Congzhengia minquanensis: one gene and its partner. The protein of the gene in region 2 binds, or shares a complex with, the protein of the main gene of each other region. Links are inferred from orthologs where the notes say so. Each region holds a gene or a part of one and is shown on either strand. Other genes may lie near its edges.

What was found.
Region 1: the proteins of tsaE (region 2) and tsaD are in contact, whole or in part, in a crystal structure (PDB 6N9A), measured with the Thermotoga maritima proteins. The link is inferred for Congzhengia minquanensis from one-to-one orthologs. Residues at the interface, in WP_004082108.1 of Thermotoga maritima: Leu37, Gly38, Lys46, Lys57, Val59, Lys60, Ser61, Thr63, Phe64, Thr65, Leu66, Met67, Val69, Pro71, Tyr82, Arg83, Leu84, Asp86, Asp88, Phe89, Asp93, Ile128, Asp130, Glu131, Arg134; in WP_004082750.1 of Thermotoga maritima: Cys10, Asp11, Arg49, His50, Leu82, Gly84, Gly135, Gly136, Glu154, Thr155, Leu156, Asp157, Asp158, Ser159, Glu162, Asp165, Lys166, Arg169, Leu170, Tyr175, Lys213, Thr214, Leu217, Tyr218, Gln221, Arg222, Asn324.

Annotation. Positions count from the first base shown.
Region 1 is NZ_JACRSU010000004.1:96,816-111,963, forward strand. What follows is about bases 5,606-8,605. They hold tsaD (tRNA (adenosine(37)-N6)-threonylcarbamoyltransferase complex transferase subunit TsaD), read left to right. Parts: upstream 5,606-6,601; coding sequence 6,602-7,609; downstream 7,610-8,605. Other genes in these bases: H8698_RS10735 (L-threonylcarbamoyladenylate synthase), read left to right, coding at 5,606-6,165; rimI (ribosomal protein S18-alanine N-acetyltransferase), read left to right, coding at 6,153-6,614; mltG (endolytic transglycosylase MltG), read left to right, coding at 7,639-8,605. Outside these bases: H8698_RS10710 (hypothetical protein), read left to right, coding at 1-315; H8698_RS10715 (choline/ethanolamine kinase family protein), read right to left, coding at 369-1,247; UDP-glucose 4-epimerase GalE, read right to left, coding at 1,310-2,317; H8698_RS10725 (WG repeat-containing protein), read right to left, coding at 2,347-3,873; H8698_RS10730 (6-phosphofructokinase), read right to left, coding at 3,908-5,002; more of H8698_RS10735, read left to right, coding at 5,140-5,605; more of mltG, read left to right, coding at 8,606-8,967; H8698_RS10755 (alpha-mannosidase), read right to left, coding at 9,016-12,066; recombinase RecA, read right to left, coding at 12,085-13,095; H8698_RS10765 (competence/damage-inducible protein A), read right to left, coding at 13,221-14,447; H8698_RS10770 (DUF6106 family protein), read right to left, coding at 14,517-15,017; H8698_RS10775 (5-formyltetrahydrofolate cyclo-ligase), read right to left, coding at 15,045-15,148.
Region 2 is NZ_JACRSU010000004.1:263,664-278,729, reverse strand. The notes cover bases 3,831-6,748. They hold tsaE (tRNA (adenosine(37)-N6)-threonylcarbamoyltransferase complex ATPase subunit type 1 TsaE), read right to left. Parts: upstream 5,541-6,748; coding sequence 5,121-5,540; downstream 3,831-5,120. Other genes in these bases: H8698_RS11485 (hypothetical protein), read right to left, coding at 6,374-6,748; H8698_RS11490 (hypothetical protein), read right to left, coding at 5,544-6,236; tsaB (tRNA (adenosine(37)-N6)-threonylcarbamoyltransferase complex dimerization subunit type 1 TsaB), read right to left, coding at 4,410-5,117; rpiB (ribose 5-phosphate isomerase B), read right to left, coding at 3,971-4,408; H8698_RS11510 (deoxycytidylate deaminase), read right to left, coding at 3,831-3,962. Outside these bases: H8698_RS11530 (SGNH/GDSL hydrolase family protein), read left to right, coding at 1-1,011; H8698_RS11525 (hypothetical protein), read left to right, coding at 1,102-1,344; H8698_RS11520 (anti-sigma factor family protein), read right to left, coding at 1,641-2,762; H8698_RS11515 (RNA polymerase sigma factor), read right to left, coding at 2,803-3,384; more of H8698_RS11510, read right to left, coding at 3,483-3,830; more of H8698_RS11485, read right to left, coding at 6,749-8,245; H8698_RS11480 (helix-turn-helix transcriptional regulator), read right to left, coding at 8,352-8,657; H8698_RS11475 (sugar phosphate isomerase/epimerase family protein), read right to left, coding at 8,756-9,526; H8698_RS11470 (helix-turn-helix domain-containing protein), read right to left, coding at 9,686-9,943; H8698_RS11465 (response regulator transcription factor), read left to right, coding at 10,066-10,431; rbr (rubrerythrin), read left to right, coding at 10,586-11,119; H8698_RS11455 (NAD(P)/FAD-dependent oxidoreductase), read right to left, coding at 11,162-12,742; radical SAM family heme chaperone HemW, read right to left, coding at 12,749-13,852; lepA (translation elongation factor 4), read right to left, coding at 13,868-15,066. UniProt on the Escherichia coli protein: Required for the formation of a threonylcarbamoyl group on adenosine at position 37 (t(6)A37) in tRNAs that read codons beginning with adenine.

The DNA of each region.
Region 1 (15,148 bases), 170 kb from region 2 along the record:
GCGGCAACAGTACTGTCTGGGTTAATTTATTTGGGACTAAGTATATCAGGCCAAAAAAAGACGTTTCGAATAAAGCCAAAAATTATTGCTTCTGCTGCGCTTATTGGTATAATTTTAGGGCTTTTTCAGGCGCTAAACACTTATGCTGCTGGCGTAATTGACGGAACACTGCTTTTTCCGGCTTATAACGGGGGTGTTACCCTGCTTTTAACAATTATTGGGGTATTGCTGTTTTGTGAAAGGCTGGATAAACGCCGGTGGATTGGCACCGGAACAGGAATTATAGCAATTGTATTAATGAGTATTCCGGTATAAATTCAAAGGTAAAAGGCTGCGGAGAAACAATTGTTTCTCCGCAGCCTTTTCACTCATTTCTTCGGCCTTCCGGACTTTAAAATGCTATCCATATGAAAATCGCCAAACTGAATATAATCGAACACCTCTTTTGGCACGTCACAGCTTTTCACATACGCCCAGGTACCGTTCCACATCAGGTTAATGATAAAAAAGTCATACAGCTTTTCCAAAAGAAACGGCGTGCATTCACCGAAATAGAGGCGCAGAAGTTCTTTTTGCTTTTCAGGCGTTAAGCCTGGTGCAATGCAGGACAAATCAAAGAACACGTCGCCCATGCCGGCATATTCATAATCAAGCAAAAACAGCTGCCCGCTGTTTGACAGAACAAAGTTGTTTACAAAGGGATCGCCGTGGCAAAGCCCAAAATGGAGTTTGGAATCGATGCTGTTGCGCTCCCTGCAAATCCTATATATTTCATAAGCGCGGGAAAACTCCGGGTGAAGGGAAATATTGTGTTCTTTTAACACTTCCAGCCTGCGTTCCACGTCGCCATAAAAATCAAATGCAAATGCAGTTTTTTGCGTGTGCACGGTTTTTAGAACCTGAACCATTTGCGCAAGCCGTTTCGGGTCGTTCAAGTCATCAGCTGCCAGCTCTCTGCCATAAATGTATTTGGTCACCATATTGCCTGTTTCCAAATCGTAATAAACCAGGTTTGCACCGCAGGAAAGCTTTGAAACAAGATTTAACGCAGCCTCCTCGGCATGGCGGTTGATGGATAATATGCCTGCCTGACGAGTGCCGAGCCGCAAAACAAATTCTTCATCGCGGTAGGAACATTTATAGCTTTCGTTGGTGCTGCCCATTGGCTGTGGTGCAATTGTGCATTCTGAACGGTTCCAGCCCAAACGGCCTAAAAGCTGGCAAATGCGTTGCTCGGGTAAGGACATGGTTTATCACCTCAATTCGTAGAACAAAAAAGCCTGCCGGTTGGCGGGCTTTTTATTTATAATCATAATCCGTTGGGGTTTTGTTTCACAAATTTCCAGCTGTCGCGGCACATGTCCTCAATGCCGAACTGCGCCTGCCAGCCCAAAAGCTCTTTTGCCTTTTTCGGATCTGCAAAGCACACGGCAATGTCGCCGGGTCTGCGGGGCGCAATTTTGTAGTTCACCTTTACATTGTTTGCCGTTTCAAAAGCGTGTACCATATCTAAAACGCTGTAGCCAATGCCTGTTCCCAGGTTATATGCGTCAACGCCGGAGCCGCCGAGGACCTTTTCCACAGCCTTAATGTGGCCTTGCGCTAGGTCAACCACATGAATATAATCCCGTACACCGGTGCCGTCTTTCGTATCATAGTCATCCCCAAAAACACTTAAAACTTCCAGTTTTCCGGCTGCAACCTGGGCAATGTATGGCATCAGGTTGTTGGGAATCCCGTTGGGGTCTTCGCCGATTAAGCCGCTTTTATGAGCGCCGATGGGGTTAAAGTAGCGCAAAAGCGCAATGCTCCACTCGTTGTCCGCCACAAAAATATCCTGCAAAATGTTTTCAATCATCAGTTTGGTGCTGCCGTAAGGATTCGTCGTATGTAACGGGAAATCCTCGCGGATGGGAACGGTTTTAGGACTTCCATAAACTGTGGCTGAAGAGCTGAACACAATTTTTTTCACGCCGGCTTCCTGCATAACCTGGCAGAGAATCAGCGTGCCCGAGATATTGTTGTGATAGTAGCGGATTGGTTGGGCAACCGATTCGCCTACGGCCTTCAGGCCCGCAAAGTGGATGACAGCATCAATTTTGTTTTCTATAAAAATAGTTTCCACGGCTGCTTTATCCAGCAAATCCGCTTCGTAAAATTTAAAATCCTTGCCTGTAATCTGTTTTATCCGGTTTAAAGCTTCTGGTTTGGAGTTGATAAAGTTATCAACAATCACAACCTCATAGCCGTTTTCCAACAGCTCCACGCAGGTGTGGCTTCCAATAAATCCGGCTCCGCCGGTAACTAAAATTGCCATATTCAAGTTTCAACCTTTCTAATCAATGTCTATTTATAATATATGTAAATATTCTGCTGTGTATCAATCCATTTTAATTCGCAGTTCAATCCATCGACCACATTTCTTAGCGGCACCAAAGTAGAACCATTTAAAAGAACGGGGGCCTGCTGCATCGGCGTGGGTATTCCTGCTACATATCCAATCTTGCTTCCCACTGTCATGGAAATGGTGATGTAGTTCAAGCTGATATTAATTCTCTGGTTTTCCGCGTTCCAGGCGATGCTGCCGCCTAACAGTTCCACTACGTCGCGAACGGGAATCATTGTCGTGCCGTCAATTAAAACAGGCGGGGCAGACAACGTCCGCTCATCAATACCTTTCAGCGCAATTTTAGAGCCAATTTTCATGGAAATGCAATTTTCCCTATCGGGAGTTAAGGGGCGCGTACTGTCAGACGCGGGATTTTGAATGGTTGGCCCGTCTGTGTTTGGTGAGGTTGTATTGTCTGGTGTAGGGGTAACCGTGGGGGTGGGCGTGTCAACTGCCGGCGGAGTGGTTTCTGCCGGTTTCACGTTTAATGTGAGATAGCCCCAAAGCACGCCGTCTAACGAATATGGCGCTCTGCCGTTGTGATATTCCCCGCAGTCTGCAAAGGTGGGGGGCACCAGCTCGGTTCCCGTTTCATCTATGTAGCCCCATTTGCCGTCTTTATAAACCCTTGCCACGCCGTCAGTATATTGATAGCAAAAATCATACTGCGTTTTTAAAAGCCATTCGCCGTTGGCATGAATAAAGCCGCTGACCGTGCCAGCCTTGGCCGGATACCGATTGCTGTTGTCCGGCGGGCCGATATAATCGAAATCGAAAGAGGAGGTGCGCGTTCCCGCAGTGTCTATAATGCCATATTTGCCGTTTAAGCGGCACACCGCATAACCGTTTTTAAAATCACTTGCATAGTCGTAAGCAGGCTTCACGGAATATGCGCCGTAGCTGGTGATAAATCCCCATTTGCCGCCGAACTTCACAGCAGCGTAACCTTCGTGAAAGTCGAACGCCATTTCAAACTGGGGATGAATAATAATGTTTCCCTCCGTGTCGCTGTAACCATAAAGACCGTTTATCATGCCGCAGATAGCACCCTCAGACGGTGAGAAAGAATATGTAAACGGCGAATGAAAAATCACGTCGCCGTAAATATTGATATATGCATACTTGCCGTCTGATTTCTGCACCATTGCAACGCCGTTTTTAAAACAGCCCGCCGTAGTATATTGATATGGAATCAGCTCTGCTCCGGCGGGAGTGATGTAACCCCACTTGCCGCCCTTTTTTGCCGGAATATATTCAGATGTGATGTCTCCCATTGCCTCCCAGTTGTAGCCTGTAATGGCGGTGCCGTTGGTGTCGGCCAACGCCCATTTTGAATTTTTTGAAACCTTTGTAACGCTGCTTTCAAAGGATTCCGCCATGTTGTATTGTGGGCTGCATACCACCGTGTAGCCGGCTGCAGACGCAGACAGGCCTGCTGCGAAAACCAGCAGTAACACAAGCAATACTGTTATTGTTTTTTTCATAAACCTCACACCTTTGTATTCTACTTTTGCGCAATCAGTCGCCGAACGAAATGCCAATGCCTTTCGCAATGCTGACCAGCTCGCCGCTGGGATCAACCGCCTTATTTTTTCCGATAACGTCTTCTAAAGAGGCATATCCCATGTCGTCGCCCTTTAAGGTCACCATCATGCCGAATTTTCCCTGCATCAAAAGCTCAACTGCCGCGGCGCCGTATCGGGTGGATAAAATGCGGTCGTGAGCCGTAGGAGAGCCGCCCCGCTGAATGTGCCCCAAAATGGTGGACCGCGCTTCAAGCCCCACCAGGCTCTCCAGCTCTTCGGCAATTTTGTTGCCGATGCCGCCCAGACGAATGGGGTCGGGGCTGCCTTCAATCACCTTGCTCACATGAAGCTCGCCGGAAACAGATTTTGCGCCCTCTGCAACCACCACAACCGCAAAGTTTTTGCCGCGGCTGGCGCGTTCCTTTAACGAATCGGCCACTTTTTGAATATCGTAGGGGATTTCCGGAATTAAAATCGCGTCGGCGCCGCCGGAAATTCCGGCTGCCAAAGCAATCCAACCGGCATATCTTCCCATAACCTCCAAAACCATAATCCTGCTGTGGGAAAGCGCTGTGGAATGAAGCCGGTCTGCCGCTTCGCAGGCAACGCTCACCGCGGTGTCGAACCCGAAGGTATAGTCTGTGCAGCTTAAATCGTTGTCAATGGTTTTTGGCACGCCGACAACCTTTACGCCCTTGCGTGCAAAATCGCGCCCGCTGGTCAGCGTTCCGTCGCCGCCGATGATTACCATTGCGTCAATGCCATTTTTCTTCATGTTCTCCACGCCAACGTCGGACACGTCTTTCTGCACCATTTTTCCGTTTTCTTCTACGGTGTAGTCAAAAAGATTATCCTTGTTCGAAGAATAGAGCATGGTTCCGCCAATTGGCAGAATGCCCGAAACGGAATCTAAGGTTAGTTCTGTTACGTCGTTGTGATACAGCCCCTTGTAGCCGTGGTTAAAGCCCACAACCTCCAGGCCGTATTTTAAAATTGCAGTTCTGACAACGGAACGGATAACGGGGTTTAAACCCGGACAGTCCCCTCCCGCCGTTAAAATTCCAATTTTTTTAATTTCTCTCTGCATAGTGCCTCCCTGATGTAAAAAATTTTCTGATAATTACTTCTATTTTAACCTATATTTAAGTAAATTTCAATAAAATATGAAAAAAAACTATTTTTTTTTCAAAAACAATGGTATAATGAAATACTGGGTGACTATGTATGACCTCAAAAATGATTAAAATTGAATCAACAGCTGACTTTGAAAAGCTGAGCGAGCCTGCAAAGGCACTGGCAGAAGGGAAGCTTGTTGCCTTTCCCACAGAAACGGTTTACGGCCTGGGCGGCAATGCGCTTGATGCACAGACGGTAAAAAAAATTTATGGTGCAAAGGGGCGGCCCTCTGACAACCCCTTAATTGTGCATGTGTCTTCTAAGGAAGATGTGTACAGTTTAGCGGAAACCGTGCCGGAGAATGCAGAAAAAATCCTGGACATACTTTGCCCAGGTCCCATAACGATTATACTAAACAAAAGCAATCTTGTCCCAGATGTGGTCACAGCAGGCGGAAAAACTGTCGCAATCCGCTTCCCTGAAAATGAAATTGCCCGGGAACTCATTAAAAAAAGCGGGGTGCCGGTGGCAGCGCCCTCGGCGAACCTGTCAGGACGGCCCAGCCCGACCACCGCAGCTCATGTGGCGGAGGATTTGTCAGATAAAATTGATTATATTATAGACGGCGGGTCATGCCGCGTGGGGCTTGAGTCCACAGTGATTGATCTAACCGTCACCCCGCCGCGGATTTTGCGGCCCGGCGGCGTATCCCAGGAGACGTTAGCGGCCCTTTTGGGAGAGGTTACGGGCTATGCGCCCCGGGACGAGGACACAACGTCTCCCAAAAGTCCCGGAATGAAATATAAGCACTATGCGCCGAAGGCAGAAATGGTTGTGTTTGAAGGCAAAACCTGCCGGGACGCAATCCTGAAGCAGGTAACGGCTTGTAAGAACAAAAAGGTTTGCGTTTTAACTGCCGGACAGACGGATTTGTATGACTGTGATGTGATTGACTGCGGCAAAGAGCCGGTAGAATATGCAAAAGCGTTGTTTGGCGCACTGCGCGAGGCAGACGCCCTTGGGGCGGACGTAATTTTTGCAGAGCTTCCGTTTGCGCCCGGCGGCATTGTAACCGCCTTAAAAAACAGAATTTATAAATCCTGCGGAGGGAATGTGATAACGTGCAAATCGTAGATATGACGGCGGAGCACCTTGCTGATATTTTAACGGTGGAGGCGGAGTCCTTTCCCCACCCATGGACTGAAAAAATGTTTTTAGAAGAACTATCGGGCAAGTTTTCCGTTTACCGCGCAGCGGTGGAAGACGGCCGGGCCGTAGGCTACATGGGCATGTGGCTTTTGGCCGGAGAGGGGCACATAACCAACATTGCCGTGGCAAAGAATTTTCGCTGCCGTGGTTTGGGTTCGGCGCTGATGGACGATTTCATCTCTCTTGCAGAACAACAGTCTTTAACCCTAATGACACTGGAGGTCCGCGAATCGAATACAGGCGCGATTGCGCTGTATGAGAAAAAGGGGTTTGAAGAAGTGGGCCGGAGAAAAAACTATTACGACAACACGGAAGACGCGCTGATTATGACAAAATATTTTTCAATAACAGAGGGAACAAAATGGAGAATTTAATTTTAGCGATTGAATCGTCCTGCGACGAGACCTCCGCTGCTGTGGTAAAAAACGGCAGGCAGGTGCTGTCTAACATCATTTCGTCGCAGATTGACATACACAAAAAATTTGGCGGCGTGGTGCCTGAGGTAGCCTCCCGCAACCATGTTTTAAATATATCCACCGTAGTGGCTGAGGCAATGGAAACAGCGGCAGTAAGTTATGACGACCTAAGCGCTGTGGCTGTAACCTACGGGCCGGGCCTTATCGGTGCGCTTTTGGTGGGTGTTTCCTACGCAAAGGCGGTCAGTGCGGCAAAAAATATTCCGCTGATTGCCGTAAACCACATTCATGGGCACATTGCCGCAAATTATATTACGCACCCCGATTTAGAGCCGCCCTTTGTTTGCCTGGTAGCCTCCGGCGGCCACAGCCATATTCTTCATGTTAAAACCTATACGGAATTTGAAATTTTGGGACGCACGCGGGACGACGCGGCGGGCGAGGCATTTGATAAAATCGCCCGGGTCATTGGGCTGGGCTATCCCGGCGGGCCGAAAGTTGAGGCTTTAGCAAAAGAGGGCAGCATAGACGCGGTGACATTCCCCCAGGTGGAATTTTCAGACAACCCTTACGATTTCAGTTTCAGCGGGGTGAAAACCTCGGTTATCAACTATCTCCACACGAAAGAACAAAAGCAGGAGGAAGTGAACCGGGCGGACATTGCCGCAGGATTTCAAAAAGCGGTGGTGGAGGCGCTGACAAAGCATACATTGCGTGCCGCAGAGAATATGGGGGCGGACAAGCTTGTTCTGGCCGGCGGCGTCAGCGCAAACGGCGCACTGCGCGCCTCGTTTGAAGCGGCCGCCCGCGATAAACAGTTACAATTATTCTACCCGCAGCCGGTTTTATGCACGGACAATGCCGCAATGATTGGTTGCGCCGGTTTTTATAAATATAAAAGCAACGACTTTGCCGATAGCTCATTAAACGCTGTAGCGAACTTAAAATTGTAAGTTTTGGCAAGGGAAAGGAAGTGTTTTGTTTGGACGAAAAGGAAAAATACGATAGCCGCAAAGAAGAATTGACAGGCGGCGAACCGTTCCATGCAGATTTAGGACAGACAGAAGAAAATCGTGAAACACCCAGCCCGGGCGAATTAGAAGCCCAGGAAAAGATGGAAAACATTTTTAAAAGCGTTTCGCAAAACAGGCCGGAACCGGAAACCGCAACTCAGCCAGGGCCGGCTCCGGAAGATGAGGACGAAGCCGAACCTGAAAGCAATCAGGCCGAAATTGAGCTGATGACGGTGAGAAAGCCCACCTCCCAGCAGAAAAGGGCCATAGAACGAAAAAGACAGGCAGCAAAAAAACGGAAAAACAAGCGGCTTGCGCTGAAAATATTCTTTGCGGCGCTGATTGTGGCAGTTGTTGTGGCGGGCGGATATTTTTATGCAGACTATATGCCCGGCGGCCAGAACGGCGAAGTGGTGGTTACCATCCCCGAGGGCGCAGGAACCGTACAGATAGCAAAAATTTTAAACAAAAATGGATTGGTAAATTCAAAGGGCTTTTACCGACTAATGTCCAAAGTCCGCGGCGTGGATGGAAAATATAACTTTGGCAAATTTAAGCTAAACAAAAACGCAGGATATGAGGACATTTTTAAAGCTCTGACCCAGTCCGGCGTGAATGTGGATGCGGTGAAGATTACCATTCCGGAGGGGTATGAAATTTATAAAATTGCCGACACCCTGGCAGAAAAGGGATTAATCGACAAGGACAAGTTCTACTATTTGGTGGATTACGGCGATTTTGACTATGATTTCGTAAAGGACATTCCGGAGCGGGACAACCGCCTTGAGGGGTATTTGTTCCCCAGCACCTATGAGTTTACAGCAGGGGACGAGTATGGAATTATAAATGAAATGCTGGCCCAGTTCGACAAGGTGTACGAAAAATACAAAGGCCGCGCTAAAGAAATGAACATGACCATGGACGAAGCGGTGACGCTGGCGTCTATCATTGAGCGCGAGGCGCTGGGGGATGAGGATAGGAAGCTGGTTTCAAGCGTGTTCCACAACAGGATGGACAGCTCAAACTACCCTTACCTGCAGTCCTGCGCAACAGTGCAGTATGTTTTAAAGGAGCGCAAGCCGGTGCTTTCAGTTGAGGACACAAAAATTGACAGCCCCTATAACACCTATATTAACAAGGGCCTGCCCATAGGGCCCATTGCATCACCGGGGGAAAAATCCATTGAGGCAGCGCTGTATCCTGAAGAAACGGATTATTTGTTCTTTGTTTTGGGCAGCGACAACAAACACCATTTTTCTAAGACCTATGAAGAACACATGCAAAATAAAAACGGCTGATTGGCCGCAAACAAAAGACGCCCGCCGATTTTCGGCGGGCGTCTTTTGTTATTTTATTTTTAATGTTACAATTTCAAAGGGTTTCACTTCAAAAGAAACGGTGTTATCCGCTACAGCTAACGTGCCTTGTTCCGTTTCCATTAAATCGCACACAAAAGCCTCTGCAGCAGGAAAACCAAAGGTGAGACAAACCGTTTCACGGCGGTTGCCGTGCTCGTAAAGCCGAATGATGATCCCGTCGTCGTCTTCTGCCTTTTTCACTGTTTCAATAATAACATTTTCACTGTTTACGGAAACCAATGAAAATTCCTCCGGCAGACTGCCGCTTTGGGCAGTTATTTCACGGCATACAGGTTTTGCATTGAGTTTGTAGCTCTCCTGCACGGTATGGCTTTCAGAAAGCGAACAGTTGTGCGGAAGCAGGGAATATGTAAATTCGTGGTGCCCCTTGTCCGCCACTGGATTGGGCTCTGTGGGAGAGCGCAACAGCGTGATGGTGATATCGGAACCGTTGGCGCCGTAGCCATATTTGCAGTCGTTTAAAATGCTGACGCCATAGTTCTCTTCTGAAACGTCCATCCATTTCTGGGCGCATACCTCAAACCGCGCATCGTCCCAGCTGGTGTTGGTGTGGGTGGGGCGCTTCACGCTGCCATACTGAATTTCGTAGGTGGCCTCGTTTGCGTGAAGGTCAAAAGGAAATTCCGCTTTTAACATCATGTGTTCTTCGTTCCAGTCGGCAGAAGTTACAAAATCAATCCGCTCCTCCTCATTATAGAGAAAAATCGTCTGGCAGATGGTGGATTTTCCAAACCGTTTTGTAAATTTTAAACCTGCCCGGGCACCCTCGCAGATAATTTCCGGCGAAAGCACCTCATCTGCGCCATAGGTTTTGTCTTCATAATATTTGCTGATTTCCCACGCGTCATAGCAGAAGGGGAAATCTTCGTGGAAGTTAAACCGGTTTAGCTTGCAGCCTGCCTTCACCAGCTCCCGTCCGGCGCGTTTGTCAACGAACGAAATAATGTCGCCGTTTTCAAAGGTAATGGTGTAATATTGGTTGCTGATGGAGTTTTCGGTAACGGAAACCGTGCAGGGTTCCTCTTTTGCCGCAACCACTTTCCAGCCGAAAGGCGGAATGTTGTACACGGTCTGTTGTCTGCCGCCAAGGTCCACCGTGCCGCTGAACGCAAAGGAGTGGGGGTTATACACAAGAACTCCGCTTTTCGTGCTGTTAATGTTCGCACAAAGAGCATCCATGGCAGTGCTAGAGAGGGTTTTCGCCGTGCTTAAAATCGTTTCATACTGTTGTTTCGAGTCCTCATACACCTCGCGGATGGAGGAGCCGGGAATAATATCGTGGAACTGGTTTAAGCAGATGATTTCCCAGGCGTTGTAAATTTCTTTTCCCGGATAAGACGCGCCCGTCAGCTTCATGGCTGTCGCAGCCAGCGCCTCTGTTTGGCGGTATAAAAATTCCGACCGGCGGTTATAGTTTTTGTTGGCCGCCATGGTGGTGTAGGTTCCCCGGTGAAACTCTAAGTATAGCTCGCCGCACCATCTTGGCGTTCTGCCTGTTTCCTCCGCATTTTGGTCAAAGCTTTTTTTCACCCTGTCTAAAAACGCTCCGGCGGTGTCGGTTTTGGTTTTGGGAATACCCGGCAGACCAAAGGAAAGCCGCCGCTGATATTCTAACATTTCCCTGGTGGGGCCGCCGCCCCCGTCGCCATAGCCATAGGTGATGCAGGCTTCGCTGCTGTAACCCTTGTGTTCAAAGCGTTTCCAGGTGCCCAGCACCATGGAAGGCGTAATTGTACCCACATATGTTGAATAATTTTCCGGTTGGCTGTTTGCGTGTTCCGTATTCTGCGCCGTAATAAAGTATGTGAAGATTTCCGTTCCGTCAATGCCTTCCCACATAAATGCGTCATAGGGCATGCGGTTGGTGTCGTTCCAGCTGATTTTTGAGGTGACAAACGTTTCAATGCCGCTTTTTTTCATAATCTGCGGCAGTGCTGCGCTGTAGCCGAACACGTCCGGCAGCCAGACGATTTTGCTGTCAACTCCAAATTCCTCTTTCATAAACCGTTTTCCTAAAAGGAGCTGGCGCACTAAGCTCTCGCCGCCGGTAATGTTGCAGTCGGCCTCCAGCCACATGCCGCCTTCCGGCTCAAACCGTCCCTCGGCAATGCGTTGTTTCATTTTTTCATAAACCGCCGGCGCATGTTCTTTCACATATTGATAAAGCTGGGGCTGGGAAGACATGAATTTATATTCCGGATACTCCTCCATCAGTTTCAGCACCGTGGCAAAGCTTCTCTGGGCTTTTTCCACCGTTTGCGCCAGCCTCCACTGCCAGGCCACGTCAATGTGGGTGTGGCCGATACAGGAGATGGTAACGCCGTCGTCTTTTCCGCAAACGCCGTTATAAAAGGAGTCGGCAAGATAGGCGGATGCCGCCTGAACGCTTTGATAAAATGCCGGCGCAGCAAGATCGCGCATGTCGAGTTTGCGCACGGCGTTGTCTAACGCACGCATTATGGTTATGTTGGTCAGGCTGTCAACGTCATAAAGTTTTGCAGCCTCAAAGGGCACCTTTATGTCGTAATACAGCGCTTCCACCGCGGTGTTTTTTACGATAATTCTGGGAATAAAGCGAACGGTGTCGCCGGAAAGACCTGCATAAAAGTAGCCATATGCTTCATAGTCTGTGTTGGGGGCAACCTTCACTTCTGTGTGGTTGGTGTCCAACCCCTGAACAATTTCGCCGTTTAAAAACAAAAGCATTTGCGGATTTACCGCGTCCCACTGGCCCTCTCTGCCCGTTTGAAAGGAGAGATAAACCGCCTCCTCCGGCGAAAGTTCAGGCGTTTTCAGCGAAAAATGGAACCAGTAGTGACGGTCGTGGCAGACAAATTCCGTATTGTCCTCCATCTGCTTCCACTCTGCCCCTTCAGGCGGCAGATTATCTTTCGTGTAACCGCTTTCGGTATATGTAACATTTTTAATTTTTTGCGAACTGACAACAAGTTTTTCTTCTAAAACCGAAATAATTTTATTGATTTTTTTCACCAGCAATGCATCTGAAAAATGTTCCATAAACAATCTCCTTTTGTTTTATTCCTCAATGGGGGCGCTGTCTGCTTTTGCCTCATCTGATTCTGTTTCGTCATTATCAAAAAGAATATCGCGGATTTCAGACTCAACTTTATCCCGGACCTCCGGGTTATCCCGCAAATATTTTTTCGCATTTTCCCTGCCCTGGCCGATTCTGTCCTCTCCGTAATTATACCAGGTGCCGCTTTTGGAAATTACGCCGGCGGCCACGCCGATGTCCAAGATACAGCCCTCTTTGGAAATCCCCTCGCCATACATAATGTCGAACTCCGCTTCCTTAAACGGGGGGGCAACCTTGTTTTTCACAACCTTTGCCTTTGTTCTGGCGCCGATCACCTCTGTGCCCTGTTTTATAAGCTCTTGTTTTCTGATGTCGAGCCGAACACTGGCGTAAAATTTCAGCGCCCGTCCGCCGGTGGTCACCTCGGGATTGCCGTAGACCACACCAACTTTTTCGCGCAGCTGGTTAATAAAAATCGCAATGGTGTTAGTGCGGTTGATTACGCCTGCCAGCTTGCGGAGAGCCTGGCTCATAAGCCTCGCGTGCAGGCCTACGTGGGAGTCGCCCATTTCGCCTTCAATTTCCGACTTCGGAACCAGCGCGGCAACTGAGTCGATTACAATAACGTCAATGGCGTTGCTTCGCACCAGCATTTCCGCAATTTCTAAAGCCTGTTCTCCTGTGTCCGGCTGAGAAACGATTAGGTCTTCAACATTCACCCCCAGCTTTTGTGCATAAACCGGGTCTAACGCGTGCTCCGCATCTACAAAGGCCACCTCGCCGCCCCGCTTCTGCGCCTCGGCAATCACATGGAGCGCAACGGTGGTTTTACCGGAGGATTCCGGCCCGTAAATCTCCACAATTCTGCCCTTTGGCAGGCCGCCGATTCCTAAGGCAATGTCTAAGCTTAACGCCCCTGTGGGCAGCGACTCAACATTTAAATGCTGTTTGTCGCCCAGTTTCATCACCGCGCCTTTGCCATAGCTTTTTTCAATTTGCAAAAGCGCCATTTCAATGGCTTCTTTCTTATCTTTTGAAATTCCAATTTCTTTGCTTTGCGTTGTTTTTGCCAATTGATATTCCTCCTTAAAGAACATTTGTTCGATATTCATTATAACCGTTTCTTTTTCCTTTGTCAAGACGAAATATTCAGTCTTTTTCTCAGTTCGTCAAAGGCGTTCAGCACCGTCATAAAACGGACGCGATCCCTGTTTCCTTTCAGCTCGCATTTTCTTACGCTGGTTTCGCCGTCTACGCAAACGCCAATGTAAACCAGCCCCACGGGTTTGTCTTTTGTTCCTCCGCCGGGGCCGGCAATTCCGGTGGCGGAAATGCCGATTTTAGCATTGGTTCTGTTGCATACGCCCTCTGCCATTGCCCTTGCGGTTTCCGCGCTTACGGCTCCGAAAGATTTTAAAATCTTACCGGGCACGCCCAGATTTTTTTCCTTCGCGTCGTTGCTGTAGGTTACAAACCCCTCGCAAAAAATGTCCGACACGCCGGGAATGTCGCCAATGGCGGCGGCAATCATACCTGCCGTGCAAGATTCCGCCGTGGCAACGGTGAGGCGGTTGTCAATCAAATATTGCACAACTTTTGTTTTTAAATCTGTTTCGCCTGTGCCGTAGACAAAATCGCCGAACCGGGAGCGGATTTCCTCTGCCGCCGGCGCAATGAGCCCGGCGCAGGCCGCTTCGCTTTCCGCCCTGGCCGTGATGCGCAGGGTTACGTCGCCGTTTTTCACATAAGGGGCAACGGTGGGATTGTCACAGACGGCCAAATCGCGCACCGTTTCACCCACCTGCGCCTCGCCAATGCCGAACAGCCGAATGGTTTCAGAAACAATCACACAATTTGTTTTTTGTTTTAGCACCGGCAGACAAAAGTTTAAAAACATGGGCTCCAGTTCCGCCGGCGGGCCGGGCAGCAAAATCAGCATTTTTTCGTCTTTTTCCATTACAATGCCGGGAGCGGTTCCGTTGTCGTTGGTTAAAATATACGCGTCCTCCGGCACATATGCCTGCTTTTTATTGGTTTCTGGTGCATTTTTTGAAATGCGTGACAAAATTTTATCATAAATTTCCTGATGAAAAATTAAATTTTGTCCGAAAACCTCAGCCGCTGTTTCTTTGGTAATATCGTCGTCAGTCGGCCCCAATCCGCCGGACAGAATCATGATGTCTGCCCGTTTCAGGGCGGCGTTGAGCGCATCTTTTAACCGCCCGGCGTTGTCGCCCACCACGGTCTGCGCATATACGCCAATTCCCAGCTGCGCCAGTTCCTTTGACAAAAACTGGGCGTTTGTGTTTAAAATGTCTCCTAACAGGAGCTCTGTTCCCACTGCAATAATTTCTGCCGTCATGGTTTCACCTGCATATTCTAAAAGGATAATAAACCGGACCGGCACACGAAAAAGCCGGTCCGGTATGTATTAAATATTAATGTTTCTGGGATTATATTTTTTCATATTTAAAAGAAGTTTTTCCGGCGGCTGAAAATAAAGGTCTGTTTTTTCGCCGCGGTCTGAAAACGTAACCACATATTTTCCCGGGCGTTTTTCGTCATAAACGGCGTCAACCACCTTGTTCTGCGAGTCGCGTTTTTCCTTCACAGGGCCCATATACTCAATTTTTCTGCAGGGCACGGATATCAGCTTTGCCCGGCGGGCGCGGCCCTTAATTACGTCAATGTCTAAAACGCCGTTGGTAAAAATATATTCATATTCCAGTGAAAAATTGCGCCCGAAAATAACTGTTCCGTAAATCGCCGCCGCTACTAAAATGGGCATGGCGGAAATAAACGCCCGCTTTACAAACAGGCTGAAATAAATGATGGCAAAGCACACTGCTGCGCAGGCCAGAATCAGTCCGGCACGCTTTAAATTGTCAGACATGCTTTTCTTTTTCACTAAATATTCGCAGAACAAATCCATTTATCGTTTGCCGCCTTTCTATGTACCTTAAAATGCATACAATGCTTCTTCTGTAATAATAACGTTAAGAGGAATATCTGTAGGTTCTTCTTGAAAGTCTGTTTTCAGCAGACCATAAAACAGCCCGCAGG
Region 2 (15,066 bases):
ACGTTATTAAGAATTCCCGACATGCTTTTAGGAAGCCGGCCGGGAATAGAAATTATTCCGAAAAGCAAGGCTGGCGAAACTGGCGCGGTCTATCGCGTTCAATTTGAGCAAATTGTTGCGGGAAAAGTGCTCCCCAGCCTATCCATAAAGGGGGCTGATGCAGAATATGAAATCGAGTCTGTTTTTGCGCCGAATTTTACACAGCCCAAAGTTGATGTCTGCCTGGCGTTTTACAGTTCGGAAAACCAGCTTTTAAAAACGGTTTATATCCCCGTTGAGACGCAGACGGCCGCAAATGTGCTGCACGGTGCTGCACCTTTAGACGGCGCAGCAAAGGTAAAGCTGTTTGCCGTTGAAAGCTTCTCATCCATGCTGCCCTGCTGCGACAGCAAAACGGCGTTGTCGTTTCCAAAAAACAACGCTCCCTTTGATGGTCAGGAGCAAATTACCGTTGCATTCCTGGGCGGCTCCCCCATGTGCGGAAAGGGACTGTATGCGCCTGAAACCGCCTCTTACAGCGCCTTTATTTCGGAATATTTTCAAGATACCTATTACAACAAAACCATTCAAATTGTCCAGTCTGCAAAGGACGGCAGCACCACGGCAGATGGGCTTTTGCGGACGGCAGATGTAGCGGCCCGGCAGCCGGATGTGGTTTTCATTGATTTTTCCGCCGATGACGGCGGGTTGGACATGCGCAGCGAATTGCGTGAAATGGTGAATTTGCTTTGTGCAGGCGAAAAAATTCCGTATATTATCTTTCTATATGCCGCCGACCGGGGCTACACCAATCTGTCGCGGTATCACAGCCTGGTTGCAGAGGAGTTTTCCATTCCGCAGATTGACCTGTCCGGCGCTTTGCGAACCCATTTAAATGGAAGCGACGCTGTTTCGGAGGGATATTTGTATGACGAAATTCACCCTTCCGCCGAGGGGCATATTGTCTATGCAGACACAATTATCCGCGCACTGGAAACCGGAAACTATTACTGCAAACCAAAAACCAACTAAAATTTGCATTTTTCAAGAAAGCATGATATAATATGTACAGAAAGTCTTTGCTGCGCAAGCATTATTTGTTACGGAAAGGATTCGGTTAAAATGGAAGAAAAAAATAAAATTGTTACAGAAGATACAGAAAAAGTGGAGTATGAAGATGTGAAGCGTCTGTCGCTTGGCGGCTTTATCGGCATTGGTTTTGCGTTTGGCGTTGCCGCTGGCTTTTCTGCAGGAAACCTGTTGTTCGGGAACTTCCTCAGGGGAATGATTATTTGCGTCGTAGCAGGGCTGTTAGGCGGGCTAATCATTGGTCTCATTAATAAAAACAAGCGCAAACCGGAATAATAAAAGACAGATTAGAATCAGCACTATAAAAAATTATATCCAAAAGTAAAAAATACATGCAACTTAGTAGCTATAGCATGAATATATAATGCTCAAAAAAAGAAACGGTCACTGCAGAGTTACAACTCCACAGTGACCATTTCAATATATCGCAAGCGTATTTTCCCCTTTGATTCAAGACTATGACATTACACCGTCTTTGTTAAGACGGAAATTCTATAGAACATTCCTAAGCCAAATACGTCTTTTAGTAGCCTTGCTGGTACAGTTCATAATTTACAATTTATTATTTTTATTTATTCACCTTTTAACACAATGTAGTCGCTGTCAGAGTCAGCAGTTAAATCCGCCTTGGCAGAAAAACCCTTCAGTTTTTCCAGCTTGGAAAGCACGCTGTCAGCGTCCTGCTCCATGCGGTAGCCGGTTTTGTCTTTTTGATAGCCCGACAAAATTTCTTTTGCCCTGCTGAATTCCTCCTCAGAAACGGTCACGTTAATCACGCGGAATCTTGCCGCGCGCTCAGCCGTGGCCCCGTTTGCCGCAGGATCTGCTCCTAAGCTTCCTTTAGAGCTTCCTCCGCCGCCGGACTTTGCCTCCTGTCCAGCGCTGTCAGACACAACATTGGGTTCAGCAGCTTCGTCTACGTCATTGTCTGTTTTAAAGGCAGAAATATCGTTGCTGTTCACATCAGCCGGCATAGGCGTTTCCGGCGCCGTTCCCCCATTGCTCCGGTTATCCGCCGCCGGTGGCTGTGCCGATGGGGAGTTGTCCGGTTTTACGGTATTTTTGTCCGCCGCGGCAGGTGTCTGGCCGCTCTGGTTGTTATTGCCTGTTTTTGCACCAGATGGTGTCTGTGCTGAAGCCGAAGGCTGCGCCTTGGCAGAGGGCTGAGCCTTAGCTGAAGGCTGCGCCGCGTTCCCACTTTCGTCCAATTCAGGTGACTGTGTATGTTCGTATTTGTCTTCCACGCCCGGCAGCACAACGTCTGTGCCCTGGTCAGAATTCGGCTGACCCGGCGCTTCAGAAGGATATGTTGACGGAATAAATTCATCAGGGTTCACAGAATTTCCGTTCCCCTCAAGATTGATGTACGATACGATTGAAACGGCAACCACCGCGGCAGCCGCGGCAATTCCGGCAAAAGAACGCCAGCCCGAAAATTTGTGCCTGTGCAGTTTTTGGCCTTTTGCCTCTGCCCGAACCTTGTTCATCAGAGTTTCGTGAAAATCTTTCGGAACTTCTATTTCAGGAAGGCTTTCGGCGCCTGCCATGATAGATTTTAAAAATTCATATTCGCCCCTGCAGGACGCGCATTCTTTTATATGTTCACACACGATGTCATTCTCTTCGTCGGAAAGCATGTTGTCAATATAAAGCGGTATTAAATTTAATATGTTCGTGCATTCCGATTTTGCCATATGTGCTTCTCTCCTTTCTTCTATAGAATAAGACGAAATTTTAAGTGAAAAGTTCCCTGTCTTCTTCCAAAATTTTTCTGAGGGCAATTCGCGCCCGGCTGATGCGGGATTTCACCGTTCCCAATGAGGTTCCCGTCACTTTTGCAATTTCGTCATATTCCAACCCATGAATGTCCCGCATGACAATTACCGCTTTGTGCTCGTCGGATAGCTTTTCAATTGCCGCCTCCAGCGCTTTCATAGCCGCCTTTTTGCGGTAGCTGTCGTAGGGACCGGGAGAGGAGTCCTCTATCTGAATTTCATATTCATCGTCATCTGCGCTGCTTTGATTAATGCTCACCTGGGCATGTTCGCCGCTGCGCTTTCTCTTTCTTAAAATATCTAAACAAATGTTGTTTAAAATCGTATAAAGCCAGGTAGAAAATGCCGCGTCGCCGTTAAAAGAGTCCAGCTTTCGGTAGGCTCTTAAAAAGGCTTCCTGGGCCGCGTCTTCCGCGTCGTTTTGGTCGCGCAGCATTCGAAAGGCATAGTTTATAATCCTGCGCTCATAAATCAGCACAAGCTGTGAAAAACTTTCCGTATCGCCTTCCTTGCTGCGGCGAATCAGTTCATTCTCGTCCAAAACAATGCCCTCCTTTCCATAATCATCTATAGGATACCCAATTAAATGAAGATTAGTAAACCAAAAACCCGGCGCGGGCCGAGTTTTTAAAAATTTTTTTAATCGGATAGCGAATCGTCATCTTCAATCCATTTATTTACGTCTATTACGCGGAATTCATCCTTTGTGTCGCGGATTATTACGGTTTGAATTCCTGCGTTAATCACCTGCCGCTTACACATGGTGCAGCTGTTGGTGCCCGCTAAAAGCTCTCCTGTCTTTCCGTCCAGGCAGGCCAGGTAAAGGGTCGCTCCCAGCATATCCCGCCGGGAGGCGCTGATAATGCAGTTGGCTTCTGCGTGAACAGACCGGCACAGCTCATACCGCTCGCCGCTGGGAACCTTCAGTTCCTCCCGCACACAGTGGTTTAAGTCAATGCAGTTTTTCCTGCCCCGGGGTGCGCCGTTATAGCCGGTGGAAATAATCTCGTCGTTTTTTACAATAATCGCACCATAGTGGCGCCTGAGACACGTTCCACGGCCCGCCACTGCCTGGGCAATGTCTAAATAATAGTTGGTTTTGTCCCGTCTTTGTTTCATACAGGCTGTCACCCTTCCAAAGCGCTAATTTTTTCAATTCGTTTTTCGTGCCTGCCGCCCTCAAATTCGGCGCCGACATAGGCGTCTAAAATATGTTTTGCCAGATCCGGGCCTGTCACTCTGCCGCCAAAGGCAACCATGTTGGCGTTGTTGTGCCGTTTGGTCATTTCAGCGGAATATTCGTTTGAAACCAGTGCACACCGAATGCCGTTTACCTTGTTGGCGGCAATGGAAATGCCGATTCCCGTTCCGCAAATCAACACGCCCCATTCACATCTGCCGGAGGTCACCTCTTCGCAGGCCTTTTGGGCAATGTCGGGATAGTCCACAGAATTGGTGTCGTAGGTTCCCACGTCAACAACGTCAAACCCTTTGTCCTTTAAATGGGCGGATAAAACTTCTTTCAGTTCAAAGCCGCCGTGGTCGCAGCCAATTACTACTTTCATGTTACGCATCCTTTCCGCCTGACGGCACCGTTTTTATTCTTTCGTCATATTCCCGCTCCGCCTGGGATTTTCTAAGATAAAGAGGAATTAGCCCCTCACAGTCTGAAACTGCGCCATTTGCGCTCTTTTGGAAAGCAACCTCGCCCAGCGACGCGGCGGAAAGCACATTGCTGCGGCCAAACGCAATTTTCGCGCCCGGCAGCGCAGTTTGAAAAAACTCCCTGTTTTTCAGCGCCCCGTCGCCCACCAAAAGGCAGGTCTGATTGCTTCCTAAAGCGGCAATTTCACGGGTGGTCATCACACAGGGGGAAACAACTTCCTTCCCGTTTTCATAAACAGCAGCGTAACACTCATTTTCCCGGGCCATTAACAGCGCAAACACACTTCCGCTGAAACTGGAAACATTGTTCGCCAAAATTTCCAGACTGTTTACAGGAACCACCTTTTTGTTCAGTGTTTTTGCAAACCCGCGCACAGTTGCCACGCCAATTCTCACACCTGTAAATGACCCCGGCCCAATTCCGCAGGCAAACACATCAATGTCTGAAAGCTTTAGCTCCACGTCCTTTAACATTTGCTCAATCATGGGCAGCATTTTCACAGAGTGGGTTTTCATTTGATTTTGCGTATATTCACATAACAGCTCACCGTCTCGCAGAACAGCGGCGGTAGCCGCCTGAGATGATGAATCAATGCTCAGCATTAACATAGGTTACCTCTTTAAAATTACAATTGTCCTGTCGTTTGCACCGTCTTCCTTTTTCAGTTCCACCTCATACCTGTGCTCCGGCAAATACCGCTGTCCGTTCTGGGGCCATTCAATGATGCATACACCGCCGGACTGCAAATATTCCTCAAATCCAATTTCCAAAAGCTCGTCTTCGTCTTCAATCCGGTAAAGGTCAAAGTGATAAATGGGGAAGGCCTTCCCCTCATATTCGTTCACAACAGTAAATGTCGGGCTTGTAACGTAATCCTCTACGCCCAAAGCCCGACACAGACCTTTTGTAAATACGGTTTTTCCCACGCCCATTTCACCGCGCAGGAGGATTACATCGCCGGCGCGAAGCCGCGCCGCAAATTCTTTCGCAGCGTTTTGCGTTTCTCCGCTGCTTTTCGTTTTCAGTTCCATGCCTTATGCCGCCGGATTGCCGGGAACAATGGCAGGAGAAGACGGTTTGGCAGAAGGCGTTTCCGGTTTCGGCGTAGAGGTTGCAGGCGTTGTAGTTTTTGGCGCTTCTGATTTCGGAGCTGCAGAGCTTGGCTTAGCGGAAGGCGATTTCGATGCATTGCTGCTTGCTGAAGCCGAAGCTTTTGCGCTGGAGCTTGCCTTTGCGCTGGGCTTTGTGCTCTTGGAGGAGCTTGTTTTCGAGCTGGATTTTGACGTAGACGCAGACGTCGCCTTTGAAGACGGCTTGGAATCGTCGTTGTTTACAACGGGCGCCTCGCTGTTATCAGCCGAGTTGTTCGCGTTGTCCACATCATCTGTCAGGGACTTGTCATCATCTAAGTCAGGCGCGTCGCTCTGATAGCTCGACGGCTCCTGGTTATAGTCCAGCCACAGGCCCGTGAGCTTGGAAGACGCAAAAAACAGCGCCACTAAAGCAACCAAAATGATGGAAACGGTTAAAACCTTTTTGCCCTTTCCGGATTTTTTAATGGGTTCGCCGTTTTCGTCAAATTCTTCGTCAGATTCGTCATAGCCTTCTTCGTCGTAATCGTTCCCGTCATAATCCCCTTCGACATATTCTTCTAAATCTTCTGTTTCATCCAATGCTTCGTTTTCTTCTATATAGTCCTCTTCTCTAGACCGTTTCGACCTTCTCATTCCCATTACCTCCTAATAAATTTAAATTCTACCTTTATTTTGCGTATATTATACCATAAATAAAAGATAAAGTAAAGAAAAACTTGTCCAAACCCCGCCTAATTGCGCTCTGTTGGATGGCAGTTTTCCGAATTGTGTCAATGCAGAATACTTCTGACGCAAATATCCTGTTTTCTCCCTCTTTTATTGCCGCTCTTCAGGTATAAATCTCCAAAGCCAAATTCCTTATTAAAATGCTTAATATAGGCTACGGTTTTTAAGTTTCTTGCGTCAAATTCGTGCACGCTTGTGTCCACAAGCTTAATCTTTCCGTCACGGAACATTTTCAGTCTGCCCGATTCGGATGCAAAATCATAGTCGTCAAAGAAATAGAGGGTGCCGTCCACATAGAAAAACGAATGGCAGGAGCTGTCTGAAAGGTGCGTATACGTATCTCCCGTGCTCAGTCCCAGCTTGTTCCCGTCAAACACCATCACAATGGTAGAATCCGCGCCGTCTAACGCAAAATCCGTCACACCCTCCCGCAGTTCCTTTCTGTTTTTCAGCTCTTTCGCACTCATAGCATAGCGCACAAGGGTTCCGCGGCCGTCATCGCCTACGTCTTCAATGCAATATAAAAACTTTCCGTCCAAAGAAATTTCAATCTGCCCGCCGGGAAACCGGTCTATTCCCAAAAACGGCATCTTGTCTTTCATCAGCACATAGAGGCTGTTTTCCTTTTGCTCCGCCTGCTTGTCCGCAATTTTTAAAAGCGCATCGTCAACACTTTCAACCGTGCTGAACCTAATTTTTTCATTTCCTTTGGCTTCCTTTTTATAAACAATGGCCTGCCTGCAGCTGTTATAAGCCAGCGACGCTTCCGTCAGTCCGGCGTCCACCTCTTTCGGACCGCTGCGTTTCATGGTATATAGCACATTTGTCGGTTCCATCACAGGGTTTATTAAAAAATAATTTCGGATGGATTCGCGGAACTCTTTTTCCTCAAACCGTTTCAGCGCGGCGTTATACCCGGCTTCGTCGAAAACCGGTTGCCCGGTTTCGTCCGGCGTCATAAAATCTGATTTCAACGGCTTTTCCGTCCCTGCGTCCCGGGCTGCCTTGTCGTCATAAAATACCTCCTGAAACCGCTTAGGCCGCACTTCTTCTTTCACAAAATACACATAGTCCCCCAGCAAAATTCCATCTTTCACGTCCTCTGCCAGGCAAACTGCTTCCTTGTCCGTTTCCTTCAAAAAGAGCGCGCCCTGTTTGATATAAAAAACTTTGGCATATTCATCCTTTTCCGAAAGCACCTTGTCAATCTCTGTATCAACCAACACAGGCATGTCCTTCTTCGCCGTTCCGCAGGTATACATTTTTCCGCCGTCTTTATAATATACAATCTGCTGATTGTTTTTACTCAAATAAAAATCGGAAACGTCCGAAGCCACAACGTGTGCGCTGGTTAAATTGGAAAAATACAGCCGCGTCCCTTTTAAATACAGCACAAACTGCCCCTCGGGATGAATTTTAAAATCAGTCACACCGCCGTCAATACGCACGGCCTCCTCCGGTGTGTCTTTGTCGTCGTCAATTGCCGAAACTCTGCGGTAACACAAATCGAAGCCAGCTGCGCTGTCTGCGCTGTCTTGCGCATAAAAAACAGTTCTTCCGTCTGCAGACATTTGCACATAGCGCTGGGCGTCAGAGCTTACAAACCGCTCAGAATTCACCACGCTTTTTCCCTTGCGGTCCTCTTTTGTTTTCAGCGTCACTTCGGAATTTTTAATATATAAAATTGGCTGGGCCGACTTGTCAAACGTCATCACCGGCAAAAAGTATGAGGTGGCAGCCCGGTAGCTTCCGTAAACCACGCTGCAAACCAGCAGAACCACCACAATGTAGCAGGCCAGCTTAATGCCGCTCATCTTCTGCTTTTGGGTGCAGTCGGCCGGAATGCCGAAACTGGCGTTTCCAAAGGCCGGTTCTTCTTCCATATTCACTTTATCCGCTTTTTCATGCTCTTTCATAAAAAAAATCACCTCGAAAGCTGCAAAGTGCAGTTAGAACGACACCCGCGCATATTCGCCCCAAAAAAGACAAATACACGCGGGTGCCCCCTTTTAAATTGTGTTCCTATCGTCTACGCTCGCTAATGCCTAAAAAGCATGCAAGTTCTTCCGTGTACGCGCCGGACTCGATAAAGCTCTGTCTTGTTTTCTCGTTGCCCAAAAACAACAGTGAAAACGCTAAAAACATTGTCCAGGTCATTTCCCTTTTCCCATTTTCGACCGCGAGTACCGTCTGCCTTGTTACGCCGATAATCGTAGCCAGTTTCTCCTGCGACCATCCGCACGTTGCTCTGAATCCCCTCAGGCTTTTTGCAAGACAATGAATTAACCTCTGCTTTTCATCTTTCCCCAATGTGCATTCCCTATTCATCTGAATCACATCCTACAAGCCGCAGACGGCCGGCACAAAAACCATCCGAAGCCTTTATATTCATCAACATTTTACGAAGCCGCAAAACGTTAACTCCACTATTTTAAATACCCTCTTGCCTTTAAGTTGTCAGCCGAAATCCGAATGCTGTCAAACGGGTCGCCGGGGCAGGTGTCTTCTTCAACAACATAATGCTTCACGCCGATTTCTTCCGCCGTTTTCAAAACGCCGTCGAAATTGATGTTGCCCTCATAAATCTCGGCAAATGCCCGTTCGCCGTTTTCAATTTTATAATCTTTCAAATGCAGAATATCAATCCTGCCGGCAAGCTTTTTCATCCAGTCAATTACGTCGCCGCCGCCGGCCTGCACCCAGTGCGTATCCAACACAAAAGAGGTTGCGTCTTTGTCCAAGTTGTCCGCCAAATAGTCCATAATCCGCACGCCGCTGTGCTTGGCAAATTCCCAGTGATGGTTGTGATATGTAAGCTTAAAGCCGTGCTTATGAATCTTTCGTGCAACTTCGTTAAACTTTTCAACAAACACCTTCACAGATTCCAGCGTCATTTCAGATAAACCCGGCATTCCGCCGATACCAATGTTAGTGGTACCCACAATTTCGTGCTCTTTCATCACCTCGTCGGTGGCGTCATAAATGCGGTCAAAACTATAGTGTGTTCCGCAAATGGAAAGCCCGGTTTCCCGGCAGATGTCGCGGAACTTTTCCGCGCCCATGCCATACCAGTCGCTTGTTGCGGTCTGCCCTTCGGTGTAGCCCAGCTCTATGAGTTTTGAAAAGCTGTTTTTTACGTCTTCAGGGGTTTTTAAAAAGTCTCTGATGGTGAATAGCTGTAAGCCCAATTTTTCCATTTTACAATCTCCATTCTGCGCAATATTCGTCACATTTTGTCTTTTTTTCTGTCATAATCTGCAAATGTCACACAATTAATTATATTATATTACGAATTACAACGCTTGTCAAGAAACTTTCTCGAACTTTAAAAACTGTTAAAATATAAAAAGGCAGTCTCAAGCATCCGCATCATCCCCGTCTGTAAGAAGCCAGTCAATATCAGTATTCAGCACCTTTGCAAAGGTTAATAGCTCATAATCGGTAACAAACCGGGTGCCAATTTCAATCCGCGAAATGCTGTCCCGTTCCAAAATTACCCCTTCCACCTGCATTTTTGCTGCCAGGTCAGACTGCGACATTCTTCTTCTAACCCTCGCCAACCGAATTTGGTTTCCACAAATATTCTTTTTTCCATTAAAATCATAAATTTTCATACAAATCACACTCACTATATGTTAAAGTTCAGAATTTTTCTTGACTTTAACATATATCTTTTGTATAATTGTGTTAATAATCAGCAAAACGTAAATTTATTTTATATTTTGAGGGGATATCTGTGAAAAAGTTATTAATCATTAACGAAGACATTACGCTATTTGATAACGTAAAACTTTTTTTAAATCGTGCAAATGCATGCAGTTTTGCAGTAAAATATGCCTGCACTCCTTTAGAGGGCCTTGCGGCATATCACCTGTTTCTGCCAGACTTTGTTTTCATCGGCTTTTCCCTGCCCATAGCAGAAAAAATGTCTGTATTAAGACAAATGCACCGTCATAGTAAGCAAACAAAATTTGTTGTTCTCAGCCGTCATGTTTGGATGGATTTTGTGCAGGGCATAGCGGAAGGCTGTGCCGACGCATTTTTGGAACTGCCCGTCTTGGAATCAGATTTTTTTGCCTGCCTAAACAAATTGATTTTTTAAAAATTTTCTATACAGGTTTTCCGTATAAAAAAATTTTTTTGGGCAATAATGGTAGATGAAAGCCCCGCGGCAGGGGAAGAAAAAGCGCTTCTTAAAAAAGCCCGCTAAAGAAGCGATGCCATTTTACATCAGCGGGCGGAAAGGCAGAATAAATATGGAACTGAAAGGCTCAAAAACAGAACAAAATTTAATTACTGCGTTTGCCGGCGAATCTCAGGCAAGAAATAAATATGCCATGTTTGCAGGCGCGGCAAAAAAAGAGGGATATGAACAAATTGCAGGCATTTTTCAGACCACAGCGGACAATGAATATGCCCACGCGAAAATTTGGCTGAAAGAGCTGTCCGGCATTCAAGACGTAAAACAAAACCTGGCCGTTGCGGCCGCCGGGGAAAACAGCGAATGGACGCAGATGTACCCCGAGTTTGCCCAGGTTGCAAAGGAGGAGGGGTTCGACCACATCGCCTGGCTGTTTGAGCATGTAGGCGAAATTGAAAAGGAGCACGAGGAACGTTTCAAACGCACATTAGAAAACGTGGAGCAAAACAAAGTGTTCACCAAAGACGGCAACGCAATTTGGATTTGCAGGAACTGCGGATATATTCACAAAGGCCCGGCCGCGCCGGAAATTTGCCCGGTTTGTGCCCACCCCAAGGCCTATTTTGAAGTGTTTCACCAGCTTCCCTAAATCAAAAAACAGGCGGAAACGAAACGTTTCCGCCTGTTTTTTTTAAAACGGCTGATAGGTTTTCATAATTTGATGGGCAATGCGAACGCCATCTGCCGCGGCGCTCATAATACCGCCGGCATAGCCCGCCCCTTCCCCCGCAGGGAAAAGCCCTCGGACCGACACGCTTTCTAAATTTTCGTTTCGCAAAATACGCACCGGGGAGGAGGTTCGCGTCTCTATTCCGGTCAGCACCGCGCCGGGGCTGGTAAAGCCCCGGATTTTGCGTTCAAAGCGCAGCATACCGGCCTTCATAAAATCGTTTATTTGCTTCGGAAGCAGCAGGTTTAAATCAAAAAACCGGGTTCCGGGCAAAAAGCTGGGACGAACATGTTTAAACCGGGCAGAACAGCGCCCGCTTAAATAATCGCCCAAAAGCTGCACCGGGGCGCAGAAGTTCTTTCCCCCTGCGACAAACGCCGCTTCTTCCAATTTGCGCTGAAAGGCAATCCCCGAAAGCGGGTGGTCTGTACCAAAATCCGCTCCGGTAACAGACACGCAAATGGCGCTATTGGAATTTTTTCTATCTCTCGCACGCTCACTCATACCGTTGGTCACCAGCCGCCCCTGTTCGGAGGAGGCGTTCACCACACTTCCGCCGGGGCACATGCAAAAGCTGTAACAGCCCCGGTCTCCCTCTCGGTAAGAAAGCTTATAGGGTGCAGCGCCAAGCAATGGGTGCCCGGCAAACTTGCCATACATGGCGCGGTCAATGTCCTCGCGCAGATGCTCCGCCCGAAATCCCACGGAAAAGGGCTTTTGCACCATTGCAATTCCGTGGGAAAACAACATTTCATAAGTGTCTCTCGCGCTGTGGCCAATGGCCGCTACCAGCGGCCCGCAGGGAATTTCGCCGCTGCCAGCCAAGCGGACGGACGTTATTTCCCCGTTTTTCAAGACAATGTCGCTAACAGCGGCTTGAAATTGAATTTCCCCGCCTAAAGAGAGAATTTCTTCCCGAATGTTTTTTACAGCACTTTTCAGCACGTCTGTTCCTATGTGGGGCATGGCGTTATATAAAATATCTTCCGGCGCGCCGTGGCGCACAAACTCTTGTAAAATAGCTTCTAAAGAAGCGTCCCCAATGCGAGTGGTGAGCTTGCCGTCGGAAAACGTCCCCGCGCCGCCCTCGCCAAACTGCACGTTAGTAGTTTCGTTTAATGTTCCGGTTTTCCAAAACGCGTTAACCGCTGCGGTGCGCGCGTCTACATCTGCGCCGCGCTCTAACACCAGCGGGCGGTAGCCCCGCCTTGCCAGCCACAGGGCGCAGAACATGCCGCAGGGGCCAAACCCCACAATCACCGGGCGGTGTGCAAGCGCCTTTTTGCCGCACTCCGGCTCCTCCATTGCTGTTGGCGTTATTGAAATGAGCTTTTTTCCATCGCACAAAATCTCGGCTGTTGTTTCCGCTAAAATGGTATAAACAAACTGCACGCTGCCGTGGCGTGCGTCAACAGACCTGCGCAAAAGCTTCATCGATCGCAGCTCGCTTCTCTGAATATGCAAAAGCCCCTCCGCCGCCTCTAAAACCTCAGGCAGGGGGGCGTCTATGGGCATTTTTAAATTGCTTATTTTAACAAACATAGCACCTCACACAAATTCACACAAAACCGTGTTTGAAACATAAACGCCCTGTTCGGAAAACCGCAGGACGCCGCCGTCACGCACCAAAAGCCCGGCCTTTGTGAATTTTTCAATTACGTTATTGTAGCGCTCATTCATGGAAACCCCGAACCGCGCAAAAAATTCTGTTTCCGACACGCCTGCCGTTTTGCGCAGGCCTAAAATCAAAAATTCGCTCATCTGCTCCTCTTTGTCCAGAACCGTCACATCTTCACGGGCGGCGGGATTTTGAATGTAATCCAAAAGATTCGACCCGTGGCAGAACCGCGCCCCCTCAAAATAGGAGTGGGCCGCCGCTCCGCAGCCGATATATTCTTCGCAGTTCCAATATTTTAAGTTGTGCCGGGAAGAAAACCCGTCTTTTGCAAAGTTAGAAATTTCATACTGGTGAAACCCCCGCGAATTGAGCGCGTTTTTCATTTCACAATACATTAAAAACTCCGTGTCCTCCTCCGGCAACGAAACCGTTCCTGCCTGCACCTGCTCCCATAGGGGGGTGTGCTCTTCCAAAATCAGCCCATAGCAGGAAATGTGGCGAACGGGCATGGCCGCGGCAATTTCAATGCTCTCCACTGCCGACGCAACGCTTTGCCCCGGCAGGCCGAACATCAGGTCGGCGCTCAGGTTTAAAAAACCTGCCCGCGCCGCATCTTGAATGCACCGTTTCGCATCGTCTGCCGCATGTACGCGGCCAATGGCCTTTAAGCACTGTTCGTCAAAGGTCTGCACCCCAATGCTGAGCCGGTTCGCGCCGTGGGAAAGCAGCGCGCGGAATTTTGAAAAATCCGCGGTTTTCGGGTTGCACTCAATGGTGACCTCCGCGTCCTGCGCCACATGAAACGAGGAAAAAACCCCGTCTAACAGCCTGGTTAAGTTTTCCGTTTTCAGGGACGTGGGCGTTCCGCCGCCGAAATACACCGTGTCAACTTTTTCGCCGCGAAAGCTAGCAAATTCTGAAAGCAGGGCGTTTACATAATCGTCCTCTAAGCCAAAGGCGCCGCTATAGGAAACAAAGTCGCAGTAGCCGCACTTTTTCAGGCAAAAGGGAATGTGAACATATAATCCGCGCATGGCAGAAAACACCTCTTATTCGTCCAGTTTCAGCACAGACATAAACGCCTCCTGGGGCACTTCCACCGAACCCACCTGGCGCATGCGCTTTTTGCCCTCTTTCTGTTTTTCCAAAAGCTTTTTCTTTCTGGTAATATCGCCGCCGTAGCACTTGGCCAAAACGTCCTTGCGCAAGGCTTTCACGGTTTCTCGGGCAATAATTTTCGTGCCGATGGCCGCCTGAATGGGAATTTCAAACAGCTGGCGCGGAATGCTTGCCTTCAGTTTTTCCGCAATTTTCCGTCCCCGTCCGTAGGCCTTTGTGGAGTGGACAATGAACGACAGCGCGTCTACCATTTCGCCGTTGAGCAAAATGTCCAGCTTTACCAAATCCGACTGCTGATAGCCGGAAAGCTCGTAGTCAAACGAGGCATATCCCTTTGTGCGGGATTTTAAGGTATCGAAAAAGTCGTAAATAATTTCGTTTAAAGGCAGCTCATAGTGAAGCTGGGCTCGGGTGGAATCGATATACGTTGTGTTTTTATAAATACCCCGCCGCTCCTGGCACAGCTCCATAATGTTCCCGATAAATTCCGTGGGGCACATGATGTCTGCGTTCACCATAGGCTCTTCCATATATTCAATTTCGCTTCCGTCCGGCAGGTTGGAGGGATTTGAAATGTCCACCATTTCGCCGTTGGTTTTTTGCACCTTATAAATAACGCTGGGCGCGGTGGTCACCAGGTCTAAATTATATTCCCGCTCTAAACGCTCCTGAATAATTTCCATGTGTAAAAGCCCTAAAAATCCGCACCGAAAACCAAAGCCCAGCGCGGCGGAGGTTTCCGGCTCAAAGGCCAGCGACGCGTCGTTTAGCTGAAGCTTAGACAGGGCTTCTTTTAAGTCGTCATATTTTGCGCCGTCCGCCGGATAAATTCCGCAGTAAACCATGGGATTCACCTGCTTGTAGCCCGCCAGAGGCTCTTTTGCAGGTCTTGCCGCAATTGTCACCGTGTCGCCCACCCGCGTGTCGGACACGCTTTTTATCGAAGCCGTTAAATATCCCACCTCGCCGGCGGAAACCTTGCCGCTGTTTAAAAAGCCCGAAGGATTTAAAAAGCCGGCCTCCACCACGTCAAACTCCGCCCCGGTGGACATGAGCCGAATTCTGTCGCCGGCCTTCACCTCGCCGTCGAACACGCGAAAATAGATAATAACGCCTTTATATGCGTCGT